DNA from 2 places in the Maridesulfovibrio bastinii DSM 16055 genome. Region 2 is predicted to be linked to the other one. Evidence: riboswitches for the same ligand, from Rfam matches in the RefSeq annotation. Region 2 holds a riboswitch; the other holds the start of a gene.
The links. Region 2 has a riboswitch for cobalamin ahead of G496_RS0101835 (ribonucleoside triphosphate reductase). Riboswitches for the same ligand answer to the same signal wherever they lie in the genome.
Positions count from the first base shown of each region.

Region 1: it holds a riboswitch for cobalamin, as region 2 does, so the genes downstream of both, metE (5-methyltetrahydropteroyltriglutamate--homocysteine S-methyltransferase) here and G496_RS0101835 (ribonucleoside triphosphate reductase) in region 2, are expected to answer to the same signal.

Region 1 covers NZ_KE387015.1:67,886-75,880, forward strand. The annotation lists gene metE (5-methyltetrahydropteroyltriglutamate--homocysteine S-methyltransferase) at 1-1,506, opposite strand, end outside; cobalamin riboswitch at 1,583-1,800, opposite strand; gene G496_RS0116470 (DUF4136 domain-containing protein) at 2,037-2,612, opposite strand; gene G496_RS20155 (PilZ domain-containing protein) at 3,420-3,794, shown strand; gene G496_RS20160 (methyl-accepting chemotaxis protein) at 4,292-6,181, shown strand; gene G496_RS0116495 (phosphoenolpyruvate carboxykinase (ATP)) at 6,330-7,995, opposite strand, start outside.
Region 2 covers NZ_AUCX01000006.1:161,780-169,774, reverse strand. The annotation lists gene G496_RS0101845 (sigma-54-dependent transcriptional regulator) at 1-474, opposite strand, end outside; gene G496_RS0101840 (sensor histidine kinase) at 474-1,883, opposite strand; cobalamin riboswitch at 2,211-2,341, shown strand; gene G496_RS0101835 (ribonucleoside triphosphate reductase) at 2,565-4,625, shown strand; gene G496_RS0101830 (hypothetical protein) at 4,756-4,998, shown strand; gene G496_RS0101825 (methyl-accepting chemotaxis protein) at 5,156-7,471, shown strand; gene G496_RS18510 (cadherin repeat domain-containing protein) at 7,811-7,995, shown strand, end outside.

The DNA of each region.
Region 1 (7,995 bases), on a different contig from region 2:
GTCAAGCTGCTCCCCGAAGTACTCAACCATATCATTGCGTTCAGGTTCACCGTGAACCAGCAGATCAAGACCTATTTTTTCCTGACGGTTAATGCAGTCCTTGATTATTTCCTTAAGTTTGCCTTCGTAGACATCAACATCAATCTGTCCGTCTTTATATTTTCGCCGCAAAGCCCGCAGTTCATGAGTCTGGGGGAATGACCCGATGGTGGTCGTTGGTAGCAGAGGAAGCCCAAGGTTGTTTCTCTGGGATTTGGCCCTCTGACTATAAGGTGCTTGTCGTTTATAATCATCAGAGTTCAAAGACTGAATACGTTCGGTAACTGCCGGGTTATGAACCCGCGGGCTTTTGCGGCGGGACTCCTGAGCCTTGCGGCTTGCAAGGAGTTCTGAAGAAATATCTTCACCATTTACAGCTTTTGCAATCAGGCCTATCTCCACACATTTCTGTCTGGCAAAGGCAAGCCATGATTTTATTTCCGGATCAATTTTATTTTCATAATCGAGGTCAACAGGAGAATGAAGCAATGAGCACGAGGAACCGGCCAGCACACGCTCACTTCCAAGGGTGTCAACAGCTCTGCGCACATTATTCACAGCATTATCAAGATTTGTTTTCCAGACATTGCGACCATCAACAACACCAAGTGAAACAGCCATATCAGGGGAAACCAGTTCCAGAAGCCGCTCAAACTCATCACAACCACGAACAAGATCGGCATGAAGAGCATCCACCGGCAATGAGGTGGCCAGTTCAAGATTCTCTCCGTAGGTTCCAAAATAATTGGCTATCATCAACTTAACATCTGGAACGGCCGCACGAAATGCAGCATAGGCATTCTTGAAACCGTCTTTAAGTTCTTCGTCCAGATCAGTAGCCAGAACAGGTTCATCCAGCTGAATCCAAGAGCATTCTTTGGACAAATCCTTTAATAGTTCAATATAGGCTTCAACCAGACCCGGAAGCAGATCAAACTTATTAAATTCAACCTTTACGGACTTACCGAGGCTCAAAAATGTCAACGGTCCGGGCAGAACTGCTTTGGGAGTAAATCCTGCTGCTTTTGCTTCCCGTACCTGATCCACTATGGAATTATCAGCCACATAAAATTTCTGCCCTCTGGTAAATTCCGGCACTATATAGTGGTAGTTGGTGTCAAACCACTTTGTCATCTCCATAGCCTGCACTCCACCTTCACCGGCCTCGCCGCGGGCCATGGCAAAGTAGAGTGACAGTCCGCTTGAATATCCTGCTTCAACATATCTTTCAGGAACAACCCCGAACCTGAAAGAATTATCAAGGATATGATCATATAATGAAAAGTCGCCTACAGGCAGCAGATCTATCCCTGCTTCATGCTGAACAGTCCAATTCTGTTTTCTAAGATCTGCGGCAGTTTTCAAAAGTGATTCTTTGCTTGTCTGTTCTTTCCAGTAACTTTCAAGAGCTTTTTTAAGCTCACGGTTACCCCCCATCCGTGGAAAACCAAGAGTGTGCGTCAGCATACTTATCTCCATGTTTAAGATTTCAGCTATTCCAAAGCTGGTTTGAAGACAGATTTACTTTTCCCGGACGCGGGGATCATAAACAATAAGCTCGGGACGTCTTCCGGCTTACGGACTGCGGTTGACGCACCTTGCAGAAAACTTCCCAGTATACCCAGTGTCTTCTGCACAATACACTCATATTAAATGGAATGTATTAATAATGTCCGATTACGGCAGCGCGCCTGCGACGGACTCTCACCGTCTTCCGTTTCCTGAACTTCGCCTTCAATGTCTAAGTAGATATATAAAGATATTGTTATATAGTCAAGCAAAACTAAAGCTTATTCAGAACCAAAATTCTATGAGTGAGTTAACCCCAAGTCCATACTTACGCATGGATTATAAAAGGCAGCCTTTTCAACTTCAGCTTTAACACTGAAAACTGTCCAGCCCTAAAATTGGTCCTTTGGGTGTAAACATATTTCAGGACGGCTCACTCACCAGAATATAAAAGTCCCCTTGGATTCTTCCAAGGGGACTTTTTCAAATTATTTATTGCAGCTTCTTAAATTGACCTTTTCAGAAAATTTTCCCGGTTGGCCCGGAAAATGTGAAAGAGCTCCTTTCAACAGGCATGGACCGACAACAGCCACCCCTTCCCTGTCGGAACTGGATGCTGAACTGCGCCATAGAAAAACAGGATTGTTCTCAGAGCCCGGGCTGATCATATATATTTTAACCTGATTAATATTGGTTTCTGAGTTACCTTCGCGCTTAAGACTGTCATCTACATATTCTTTATCAATATAATTGTAGCCCCAGCCGACACGATCATAGCTGACCCCGCGGGCTGTGAAAGATTTTGAACCATATCTGACCATCACAGAAAATTCCGGGGACTTTTCATCGTAAATGTAGCCTTTCTGTTCCAGTTCACTCTTAGCCTGCGCATAAAGTTTTTTACCAAGCTCTCCACTATCCTGACCGGAGTCTGCCATATTAAAGCGTTTCATTGTCTGGATGCCCTGAGTTGAAACTGGCTGGTTACGGACTTCCATATCCACATATACACATCCCGACAGGACAAGCCCGGCCATAACAACCAATAATAAAAATTTTCTCACCACAAACTCCTTAAGAACAGTGCTTCGCCTGATATTAACTAATTAATTTACTTGTTACTACCCGTTTTATCTAAGTCAATAAAGAAATAAATGACCTGAATCCCCCTTATCACCTTAAGAAAGAGATAAGCAGGACAAAAATGTTTTGGAAAGAGTCGGAACAGGTGTCTATGCCTGCACTTCCGCCGGGGCTATGCACGTTCTGGCTTTAAAAGCAGACGGAACTCTATGGGCGTAGGGAACAAACAGTCACGGAGAACTGGGAGATGGCACCACCACAGACAAAAGTTTACCTGTAATGATTTTTCCAGCCTACCTGACTAAAAAAACTTCAACTGATATCGCCACGATTAAACTTCTCCTGCTAAATTAAAATATTAATTTAGATAGCCAGAAACGGCTGTCTGCGGTTTTCAAAATTTGAAACTGTAGGCAGCCGTTTTTATTTAATAAAAACACAATAATGGACTTTGATGATGCTCAAATCAGCTTTTCAGCGACTTAATTAATAATTGAATCAGCTCTTGCAAATTTACTAAACATAAATTTTGTTATTTGTTTTCTAAATAAATTTATTTTTAACTTATTAAAAAAGCATACAATCTTACACTGTATTTTTTAACACGATACAGCAAATAAATGTGATAATCCTCTTATCTTACTTATTTTTTTAAATTTTATAGCATATAAAACGAGTCATTTAAACATATCTACATAAGTAACCTTATTAATTATCACCTTTCTAAAGAAAACAATTCACCTTTTTATTATGAAAGTGTAATGGCTTCCTCTTGGAGGGAAGGGATCATGAAAAATAATATTGAAAGAAGAAAAAAAGAAAGAATTGAGCTGAAGACAGTCGTTGAAGTTCTGAGAATGTGCGATATCGCTGTCATGACCGGCAAAGAAGATGTAGATGTAACCATCAGGGATATTTCCACGACTGGAATGGGCATAGAAGTCTCCGAAGAAACGAGCATTAATCGGATTGACCTTGGTGATAATTTATTTATCCGTGGATGCATCTTCAACGATAATATAGGATTCTTAAGCAGCCAGAAGGCATCTGTTGTCTGGAAGTGCAACAATAAATTCGGACTTCGCTTTACCCCTGAACTGGATATAAATTTAGACGGCATACGCGAAATGCTCATAGGTGGTTCATACCGCCTGCTTCATTAACATTCCGGCACTATCATTATTTTGTAGCTGTGACCTATTTTATGCTCACTACTTAAGCTTATCCTAAGATAATAATTTGTACTTCAAACCGGCGACCAAAAGCATATACCGGCATCATCTGCTTAGATTATAAATTTTCTTTTGATATAGACCAACCACGTCATACACATATCAAGACCTTGCATATCCTTAAAGCTCCGATCGATTGTAAACACTCACTTATCATATAATCCATTTCCAAAACACATATATTAAAGTAAACGTTCTAAAGAAAATTTAAATAACTTTACTATGGTATATCGCTAAGTAGCAGAGAACTGCTAGCAGTATATCAGCATAGAGACTATTACATTAATATTTGGAGCTTGAATTGCATTATTATGAATGCTATATTGCCACAAATTATTTCTTACAACTTTCCTAACTCAATACCTAACGATAATTTAATCATTCCGTCACATTAACTCCTACAAATCAAATTTAACAGGTATTAAATCATGAAACTAAACCTCAGGACTAAATTCATAGGTATAATAATACCATTTGTGATCCTTGCCATAGCTGTTCTAACCTGGATTTCTTACTCAACCGGAGCTGAAAACCTTGAAAATGTTCTTAAAGGCTCGATGCGTTCAACTCTTGATAAAACAGATTCCGAGCTTAGTTTCTGGTATGAGAATATCAGCAGGGAAGGATTAATTTTAACAGAAAATGAACTCATAATATCAGCTGTTAAAAATAAATCTTTCAAAGAAGCCAGCAACCTTCTCATGACATACATGAAGAAATCACCTTCTTATAATAGAATGACAATTATCTCTCCGGATGGAATTGTTGAAGCTGACGGTTCAGGAGGTGATTCAGTAGGTCTTGATCTCACTAAATCGTCTGCTTACATAGAAAATATTCGGAAAAGCAGAAACGGTCAGATCGTGCTTTCCAATGTTGCCAAATCGCCCATAACAGGTGAACCGATTGCTCTGCTGACCTTCCCCATCAAAGAACATGGCACTCTTTACGGAATTCTCGGAATTTCTTTCAAGGTAATGGATTTCAACGAAAAATTTCTTAAAGGGATTAAAATAGGCCAGCATGGGTATCTGTTCATGCTTGATAAATCAGGCCTGACTATAGCTCATCCGAATACAGCTGATCTTTTGAAACTCAACATGTTCGATCTGGAATTCGCAAAACCCTTAAAGACGAATTCATCCGGCATCTCGGATTACGCATACAATGGCATAAAAAAAACAATGATCTGGGTTAGAAACCCCAAAACAGGATGGACAATAGCTTCCACAGTAAACCAATCTGATATTTATGCCGCAAGCACAGCGATGGCCTGGAAAAGCCTATGGCTTGGACTTGGCGCAATAGCAGTGCTTGTCATTGCCATAATGCTGACAACAACGAAAGTTATCATCGCCCCTCTGAATAGAATTCTTAAGGTCATGAAAGAAATCAGCAAAGGCAATCTCACTGCAAAAGCAAGAGTTGTCGGTAACGATGAGCTGGCTGAACTATCAGAGTCCACTAATGAGATGGTAGCTAAAGTTGAATCTGTGGTTTCAACAGTACAGGAGATATCAGAGTCAGTTAAATCAGGTAGTGATGAACTGAGTTCCACTGCTCAGATGATGTCTCAGGGAGCGACTGAACAGGCTTCTTCAATGGAAGAGATTGCAGCTTCAATGGAGCAGGTCGTGGCCAGTATTTCCCGCAACACTGACAATGCCGGTGCTACCGAAAGAATAGCCCTTAAAACAGCAAATGAAGCTTTGGAAAGTGGTAAAGCCGTTAAAGAAACAGTTTCTGCAATGCGGGATATCGCCGACCGAATTTCAATAATTGAAGAAATAGCCAGACAAACCAACCTGCTGGCTCTTAATGCCGCAATTGAAGCAGCAAGAGCAGGAGAACATGGAAAAGGGTTCGCTGTTGTAGCTGCTGAGGTTCGTAAGCTGGCGGAAAGAAGCGGTAACGCGGCATCAGAGATAAGCGAACTTTCAAGCTCCAGTGTTTCTATTGCTGAAAATGCCGGAGAAATGCTCGACCGAATCGTACCTGATATCAGGCAGACATCTGAACTTGTGCAGGAGATTTCAGCCGCCAGTGCTGAGCAGAATTCCGGAGCACAGCAGGTGAATTCAGCTCTGCAACAATTTGATCAGACGGTTCAGCACAGTGCCTCAACATCAGAAGAAGTCAGTGCATCCTCTCAGGAATTGGCCAGTCATTCACAGGTTCTTTCAGATACCATAAGCTTTTTCCATATTGAAAACAGCCGAAGTTCAGCTTCAAGGTCACGCCGTAAGACCCCTAGACTGCCTCAGGGAACAGGTTCCGACACCCTTGACTTCAATGAAGACGGATTACAGAAATTCTAAATATAATTCGAATAAAAAACAAAAGCCCTGACCGAATTCAATCCGGTCAGGGCTTTTGTTTTATTGAGCTTTGCCAGTCTCTTAAAAAAATGCCGGAACAGATAAACTCTGCTCCGGCATCTTAAATTCATAACATTCTTAAAGCAGGTTAACTTTTTATCTGCAAAGCATTGGTCAGCTTTGAAAGCAGATCGGATTTGCAGTTGAGATCGGGTGTACCTTCAAGGAACTGCCTGCGCTGAGCAAATCTATCCTTGAGAGTCTGCACATATTCACTTTCGTTATTTACATGTGCCGGATTGTAATCATCGTAGTATCCGGGAAGAATTTTTTCCATGCAGTTACGCTTTGGAATCTGTGATCCCGGCAGCAGATCCCAGTCTTCCCATTCAAGCTTATCCATAAGGATGAGTGACTGGAGAGTAAGTGAAGTCTGAAGCGGAATTGCTCTGAGATCAGCATCTGAAGATTTCCAGAAACCGATGGAGTTGAAGCTGTATCCTGTAGCTCCATGATCAAAAACATTTATAAATGCTTCAACATCCTTCCAGAGATCATATACGCGGAAGGGATTGGCATAAGGTATAAATACCAGTTTTTTAAGTTCTTCTTCGGAAACGTTTTCGGCAAGATTACGCTTGGTCATAAGAGCGGCACCCATAGCAACGGCCAGATATGTATCTGTAAATCTGATAACCGGTGGCAGGCAGGTATCCTTCATGAGCCAGCACATTGTTTCCGGGAATGAACAACGGTTAACGTATTTACCCAGCAGATCGCGGTCTATAAGCGCCCTTCCATTCGGGTTGCGGAGATCCTGACCGAGGGGAAGAATTTTACCATCGACATTGATGGCACCGTGGTTCATTACGGAAACGACATATTCCCAATCCTGATGTCCGATTGGTCTTGAGTCGGTTTTATCAAAAAGAGTAGGCTCCCACGCACGGCAGACTCTGTTCTCTATATCAATCTGAAAAGCGTCATCATGCAGAACACTCTTGTTGAAGCCTTCAGGAAGAGTTCCGCCATTGTCATGCGAATTGGTGTGGGATGATTTTCCTGTTCCGGAAAGGCCGAAGAAGGCAATTGAGCGTTTGCCGATGGACTTGACGTCTTCGTCTTTGCAGCCGCTGAAATCAATTTCCTTGATTCCGCCATGACAAGCAGCCATACCGACCCTGATTCCTGAGGTCCAAGCCAGTGTGAGGGTACCCTTTTTACGCTCACCGAAGTAACGCATTCCGAAATTATAAATTACGTTAGCGTCTTCATCTACGAGAGCAAGCTGCGGAAAGCCCTGATTATGATAGAAAGGATCTTCATTACGCCAGAGGTTATCACCTATGATTATGATATCCTGAATAGGAAGTTTGGCGCTTTGTTCATATTTTTCTTTGACTTCATCAAAGGGTGTGAAATTAACAAGCCAGTTGAAAATATTTGCAGCATCATCTTCACCGCCGATTATGGTGGCTTTGATCATCAGATCCTGATCAAGTCCGACAACAGCTTCTGCCTTAATCAAGGGACGTTTCTGCATATCTGAAACAGCTTCACGCAGGTCACCGAGAACCTTGCGCTGATCAGGACCATTCAGCTTATTATAAAAACGACGGGCCTGAGCAGTTCTTCCAACGATTTTACCCTGACAGTTATTGATAACTTTTGCGCCTTCTTTAAGTCCAAGACGTTTGGCTGCTGCCGGATAAACAGGCTGATCCGTTTCCATTACATCCCACTGCTTGAGAGCCATTTCATAAGCCTCAGCTGCGGTCACAGTTCTGATTTTTCTATCACAAAGGAGAGTTTCA
Region 2 (7,995 bases):
TATTTTCCTCTTCAGGTTTCTAAGGGGAGTACTTTGACCGACAAGCGGCAGGTCCGGTCTGCCCTGAGCTATCATTTTACGCAGGCGCAGTACTTCAACGGAAAGGGCGCGCTGCTCCAGAGCTTTTATAACCTGAGTTTTCAGCTCTTCAATGTTGAGAGGTTTGGCAATATATGAATGGGCTCCTTTCTGCATGGCCTTTACAGCAGTTTCGACAGTGGCGTGGCCGGTGATAACGATCACTTCGGCCGAAGGGAGCATTGTTCTAACTTTTTCCAGAAGCTCTATTCCGCTCATACCCGGCAGCATGAGGTCTGTGATGATCAGGGCATATTCCTGCTGGGAGAGGGCATCGAGAGCCGCTTCAGCGGTTTCTACTATGGTCGGAAGATAGCCTTCCTGCTGAAGAATCCAGGATATATTTTCTCTAGCTATAACTTCATCATCTACAATTAAAATTTTTTCCGCTGTCATTAGCTGTCCCTGTTCAGGGGTAGGTTTATAGTGAAAGTTGTACCCTGATTCTCAATGCTTGAAACAAGTATTTTTCCGCCGGCTTTTTCAATAATTCCATAAGCGATGGAAAGTCCCAGTCCAGTACCCTGACCGACTTCTTTTGTTGTATAGAACGGATCGAAGATGCGGCTCATAACGTCAGGGGTCATGCCCTGACCGGAATCTTTAACCAGAATCTGAATGCCGCTTTCTTTGATTGATCCGGAGACACTTATTTCACCTTGATCCGGTTCAATGGCCTGAATTGAATTCAAAATAAGGTTTATGAAAACTTCCTGCATGTGCTGGGCGTCAACCGGGATGGTAATATCCTGCGGAAGGTCTATGTTCAGTTTAATATTGGCAGGCAGCCGGCTTGAAACAAGCCCTTCGACTCTTTCAGTCACAAATCTAAGACTTGAATTCGAAGGAGCATAATCTTTCTGCCTTGAAAAATCGAGCAGTCCCTGAACGATATCCCTGGCCCTTAAGGTTTCCTGACTGATATTCTTCATCATTTTATCGGCGAACGGGTCTTCTCCTGATTTGTTTTCCATAAGAATCTGGCAGGAAGTTGAAATATTGTTAAGTGGATTATTAAGCTGATGTGCCATTCCCGAAGCCAGTGTTCCTATGGAAGACAGTTTGCGGGCCTGTATCAGTTGCTCCTGCCTTTTATTCAATTGTTCAACCATGCTGTTGAGTGCTGCGAATACCTGCTGAATTTCATCATGGTCATTATGTATTTCAAGGGGCTTGAATGTTCCTGAGGCTATTCTGCGTGTTGCGTTTTGCACCTGTTTAAGCGGTCTGAGTATGTTTTTGAAAAAGAAAAATACGAGCAGAACCATAATCAGTGCAACACCGGTCATGGAAACCATGAGGTTGGTGCGGAGTTTTTCATTAATAGTGAAAATTTTCAGTCTTTCACTGGCTGAGATTGATTTAGCGGTTTCAACAAGTGTTTTTCCGCATTCACGGAGATTTTCCTGACTGTTGGCAGGGAAAATTTTGAAGTTTTTTGCCGAATATTCCATATTAGAAATTATGGTATCGTAATTTTGCAGCTCATCCTTCATTCTCGCTGTAAGAATTGCGGCATATTTCATTTCTTTTTTAGCTCTGATTGTGTCCAGCAGAGCGGAAATCTGTTTTATGTAGCCACCGGCCTGAGCGAAAAAGCGTTTGTCCTGATAAAGGAAAAAGTTTTTTTCAACCCGGCGGAGTTCAAGAACAAGATTCGCGATGTCGTCAGTTTTTTCAACCAGAGCTATGCTTGTCTTGAGTTGACCCATGTTGGAGAATGAAAGCAGAGCAACACAACCGAAACAAACTGTGAATGTTATAATGGCGAAGATGATTTTCTGGCGGATGTTCAACCTTGGCATCAAGTTATCTCCGAAGTCGATGGTTGTTAATTGTTGAATGTTTTATCTTATCGATAAATATCCTGACCGGACAATTAGGTCAAAGCAGATAAAATGATAATAATTGTGGTTCTAAAAAATAGATTGATTTTGTGTATAAAAATAATTTTGTCGGTTTTTATCTATTAAATATCAAGAGACTATATACTTATAAACATCTTTTTGAACAACTGTGGAAAAGGTCTGTTCAATCCTTTTCATCCTTACTCCCGCAAGGGCTGAAAAGGAAGTTTCAAGAAAATTTCTAGAGACTATTGATACAAGTTTTTTCCTCTGCTAGATTGAGCGAAGTCGATTTGTCCTTCAGGAGACCTTTATGAGGACGCCACAGGAAATCCGGTTAAAATCCGGTACGGTTCCGCCGCTGTGTTTCAGCATGTCTGAAAAGTCAGCACTCCTGCCTGAAGTATCCTTCAGCCTTTTCCGGCTGAGGGTCAATCAACAAACGCCAACAACCCCGCGATTCGGGGTGAGGCTGCAATCAGTCCTGCGGTATGAGCCTTCCGGGCCAGCCGCGATTCACACATAAAGCGGTCCATTCGGTTGACCTTGTCAGGGTGCCTTATATGCACCCGTGGTTTCATGCGCCTAATTGCATACCGTAGGCCCCTTTGTGCGGACAACATTTAAACGGAAATTAAAATGCCTAAACAGATTCTCAAACGTGACGGAAGATTAGAAACATGGTCCACTGAAAGAATTTCAGATGCGATCTTCAAAGCTCTTAAAGCCAGCGGAATCAAAGATCCGCTCCTTGCCAAAAGACTTGGCAGAAATGTTGAAAAGAAACTCGAAGGAGTCGATGTCCCGGAACAGGAACATGTTCAGGACATGGTTCAGCTGGTACTTATGGAAGGAAGGCTTTTTTCCGTTGCTGAACGGTACATCATCTACCGTGAGAAACGTCGTGAACTGCGTAAGCAGGACGAAACATATCTTGATATAGCAGGAACAATAGAAAGTTATCTTGATCGTTCCGACTGGCGTGTAAATGAAAACTCCAACATGGGCCATTCCTTTCAGGGATTGATGCTGCACATGTCCGGAGCTGTTCAGGCCCGCTACTGCCTTGAAAAATATCCTGAAGAAATCAGAATGGCCCACGAGCACGGCTATTTTCATATTCATGATCTCTCCTTCGGCCTTGCCGGTTATTGTGCCGGCTGGTCTCTGCGTGACCTCCTGCTAGAAGGATTCGGACTTCGCGGCCGTTGTTCTTCCGGTCCTGCAAGGCACTTTGATTCCGCCTGCGGACAGATTGTGAACTTTCTTGGAACCCTCCAGAATGAATGGGCCGGCGCACAGGCTTTCAATAATATTGATACCTATCTTGCTCCTTTCATCCGTCATGACGGTCTTGATTACGATCAGGTCAAACAGATGGTTCAGAAGCTTATCTTCAACCTGAACACCACTTCACGCTGGGGCGGTCAGAGTCCTTTCACCAACTTCACTCTGGATATGGTTCCTCCCAAGCATATTGCCAAAGAACCTGTAATTATCGGCGGTGAGCTGCAGGATACTACTTACGGTGAATACGCCGAGGAAATGGAAATGTTCAACAAGGCTTTTGTCGAAGTCATGCTTGAAGGTGACAGCGACGGCCGTATTTTCTCTTTCCCGATTCCTACATATAACGTTACCCCGGACTTTCCGTGGGAGTCGGAAGTAGGCGAACTGCTTCTTAAAATGACTGCCAAATATGGTGCTCCATATTTCCAGAACTTCATTAATTCAGATCTTAACCCTGAGGATGTCCGCTCCATGTGCTGCCGTCTACAGATGGATCTGCGTGAGATTCGCAAAAAAACAGGCGGACTGTTCGGTTCCGGAGATCTTACCGGTTCTATCGGTGTTGTTACCCTGAATCTGCCCAAGCTGGCTTATCTTGCTCAGGGTGAAGAAGATTTTCTGGATCTGATTGCAGAATACGCAACTCTGGCTAAAGATTCGCTTGAATATAAACGTAAACTCGTTACAGCAAATCTTGAAAGTGGAATGTTCCCGTTCACAAAACGTTATCTCAAGAACGGATTTAAAGGTCATTTCAGCACCATCGGCCTGATCGGTGGTAACGAAGCATGCCTGAACCTGCTTGGAAAGGGTATTGAAACCGATGCCGGACTCAGGCTGATGACCCGTGTTCTCAATCACCTGCGTTCACTCAGCGTTAAATTTCAGGAAGAAACCGGCAACCTTTTCAACCTTGAAGCAACTCCCGGTGAAGGAACCTGCTATCGTCTGGCAAAGATTGATAAATCCCTTTATGCGGACATTCAGACTTCCGGAACAACAGATCCTTATTACACAAACTCCACTCTGCTGCCTGTAGGTATCACTGAGGATGTTGTCTATGCTCTCAAGCATCAGGACCAGTTGCAGACTCTGTATAACGGTGGAACAGTATTCCATACTTTCCTTGGCGAGGCTGTTGCTGATACCACCGCGCTTAAAAACTTCATTATCAAAGCTATGACCAATACCAAGATTCCTTATATCTCGGTTACGCCTACTTTCTCAGTCTGCGAAGATCATGGTTACATTTACGGTGAGCATTTTGAATGCCCGGAATGCGGTAAAGAAGCTGAAGTTTATACCAGAATTGTCGGTTACTATCGTCCTGTCAGCCGCTGGAACAAGGGAAAACAGGAAGAGTACAAAGAACGTACCGAGTACAGCCGTACTTCCTGCGCCTGCTCGTAATCAGTTTATTCCATACAGTATCTCTATTAAAGGGGCGGACGTGAATCCGCCCCTTTTTTTATGATCGCCTAATGGGTATAGTGGCGATGCCTCCAACCATGTTTAACATGAAGAATTCAAGGAAAATTTTATGATACTGACAGCAACACAGCTTAAAGCCCTGCGCCAGCGCAATGATGAGGAATTACGCAGAGGAGACTATGTAAAACTCGGGTATCCCGCCGATACGATACAGGATCTGCTGCATACAATTGAAGCCATTAAAAGTGAGAAAAAGAAGTGGAAGAAAGTTGCACAGGAGCGTGGAGAGATGCTTGGGAGAATTTCCGAGACAATAGATAAATATAATGCAAACAGGGTCAAAAATGATTGATCTTACGTTTTTTATTCGATGTAAAAAATAATTGCCGCATAGCTTAATGTTACTATTCTTAGTCGGCCGTTGAAAATTCTTGATTTTATTCCATGCACGGGCAATGGTATTTAAATTTTAATTAACGGTGTTTTATTCTATGGCTAAGGAGAGGTAAATGAAGTTCAATAGTCTCAACAGTAGGGTTGGCGGGATTATCACTTTGGGTGTGGTCATTTCCGTTGCTATTTTAATTTTTGTAGTCAGCACAATGACTAACAGAGCTGTCTTCTCCATTCAGGAGAAGAATATGCAGGAAATGAATTCTGTACTGGTAGATGAATTGGAGCAGGTGGTACGTTTAAATCTAGTCCTTTTAAAAAGTCTTTCAGTTAATACCACATTTAGAAAATCAATAAGAGATACAAATTTTTCAGCTTACACCAACAAACAGGTTCGGTCACTTTTAAAGCACTTCGATAAGATTGAATTTATAGGAGGCTTTAATGCTGATGGAGTTTATTCATTTGGAGAAGATAGTGGGGGTAAAGATCTTCAAGGGATAAACATTAGTTCCAGAGATTATTATAAGGCAATTATGGCAGGTGATAATTATACATTATCAAAAGTTGTAAAAGCCTCTGACGGAGAAGGTAAGCTGTTCATGATTGCTGTTCCTGTTAAAGATCCTACTGGAAAAGTTCTTGGCGGTCTTGTTGTGGGGCTTGACTGGGAAAAATATGAACAGGAACTGCTTGGCAAGGTAACCATAGGTAATGACGGCTATGGCTTTATCCTCGACAAAGACGGTACGATGATCGGGCATAAGACGAATAAAAGTCTTTTGTTGCAAGATCTCACCAAATATAAGTTCATCCGGGATATTTTGAGCATTGGCTCAGGAACTATGCAGTATGAATGGGAAGGGGAGCTTAAAAAAGTTACCTTTATGAAGGTTCCTTCCACAGGCTGGATCATGTGTATGACTGCATACGAGCACGATCTGACCAGTGCAGCTACAAGTCAGAGAAATATTTTAATTGTTATAGGCGTTGTTGTTGTCGTTCTCCTTGTGCTCATTCTTGTTCTTTTCCTCAAAAGCACAGTTATCAAGCCTATAAGCAGAATTATGGAATTTACAGGAAGGATCGCTAAAGGAGATTTTCAGGCTTCACTGAAAGGTAAATATTCCTGCGAATTTGCCGACCTGTCTGCCGATATAGTTTCTATGGTCTCTGAATTAAAGAATAAGCTTGGTTTTTCAGAAGGCGTTCTGAATGGTCTTTCCATTCCTTCCGTTGTGGCTGATTCTGAAGAGAAAATACTTTTTGTAAATAAAGAAATGCTTAATCTCTGTGATCATGAAGGAGTTCCGGAAAATTATCTGGGGATGACCATTGGTGAGCTGGTTTATGGTGATCCGGGCCGTAAAACAATTGCCGGTAAAGCTATTTCAGAAAATAAAGCACAGCATAATGTTGAAGTTGAGATAAAAAATTCAAACGGCGCCATAAAAGAAACCTTGATCAATGTTTCCCCTCTGTTTGATCTTGATAATGAACTGATAGGTGCTTTTTTAATGATAACCGATATGACTGAAATAAAGCAGCAGCAGTTACTCATTGAAAGCAAAAATAAGCAGATATCAGAAGCAGCCGCAAAAGCTACATCCATTTCCAGACAGGTCTCGGAATATTCATCAAGCCTTGCCTCCCAGATTCTGCAAACCAGCCGTGGTGCCGAGCAGCAGAGAAATATGGCTGAAGAAACAGCCACAGCCATGGAGCAGATGAACTCAACCGTACTTGAAGTTGCCAGAAATGCCGCTAATGCCGCCGGAACAGCAGAAGAATCAAAAGATAAAGCCCATCAGGGTGAACAGATAGTACATCAGGTTGTTGAAACTATTCACCGGGTTCGCAACATGTCTGAGGAGTTACAGTCCAGCATGGCCGATCTTGGTCAACAGGCCGAAGGAATTGGTACTATCATGGGGGTTATCAGCGATATTGCGGATCAGACCAACCTGCTTGCTCTTAACGCGGCTATTGAAGCAGCAAGAGCCGGAGAAGCCGGCAGAGGCTTTGCTGTTGTTGCCGATGAAGTCAGGAAACTTGCTGAAAAAACCATGACCGCCACCAATGAAGTTGGTGGTTATATTAAAAGTATTCAGGAAAGTGCTCGTAAAAATATTTCGAGCACAGAAGAATCCACAGAAGCTGTTAACAATGCCAACGACCTTGTCAGCAGATCCGGAGAGGTGCTTGCTGAGATTGTTTCAATGGTTTCAGAAACAACTGATCAGGTCAGGAGCATCGCTGCCGCAAGTGAAGAGCAATCTGCCGCCAGTGAGCAGATCAGCCATTCCACTGAAAGAATTAATTCTATAGCACAGGAAAATTCAGCGGCAATGGAAGAGTCGGAAGATGCAGTAAAGCAGATGTCTTCTCTAGCTGTCGAATTGAATGACGTTATTATCACCATGCAGAACTAACAGTATAAATTATCGAAAAGCCTCCCAGCCTGATAGGTTGCGGAGGCTTTTCTTATGCCTGCTGTCCGTAACTAAGTTTATGTGTTGGGGCGGTTTAACTAAGACTGAAAAGTTGAATTTCCGGGAAAATTCTTATTTGCAGAGAGTGTTATATTGGAGCAGGAAACAAAAATAAAACACATAAATGTAGCAGGAAACAATTATGTCTTGCCATCAATGGTTTTTATTTAAAGTTTAAAAAGTGCTTTTTGACATCTATCATATTGTAATATCTAATCTATATAATAAAACAATGAAGTTGGCCTTTGTTTTGCAATATCTTTTGCAGAGGTGATAACCATGTCAATCGTTGAAACAGTATTTGGTTCGATAGAAGCCAGACCCAAAATGGAATATTATCCTTCCGGAGTTATCAGAGCCTGTTCTCCGCAGAAAGAAAGTCCGCTCAAGACAGCGTACGGGGTTTTTATCCCCCAGTATTGCGGTGATGAGCTGAGAAAAAGGCAGACTCCGTATCTGACATA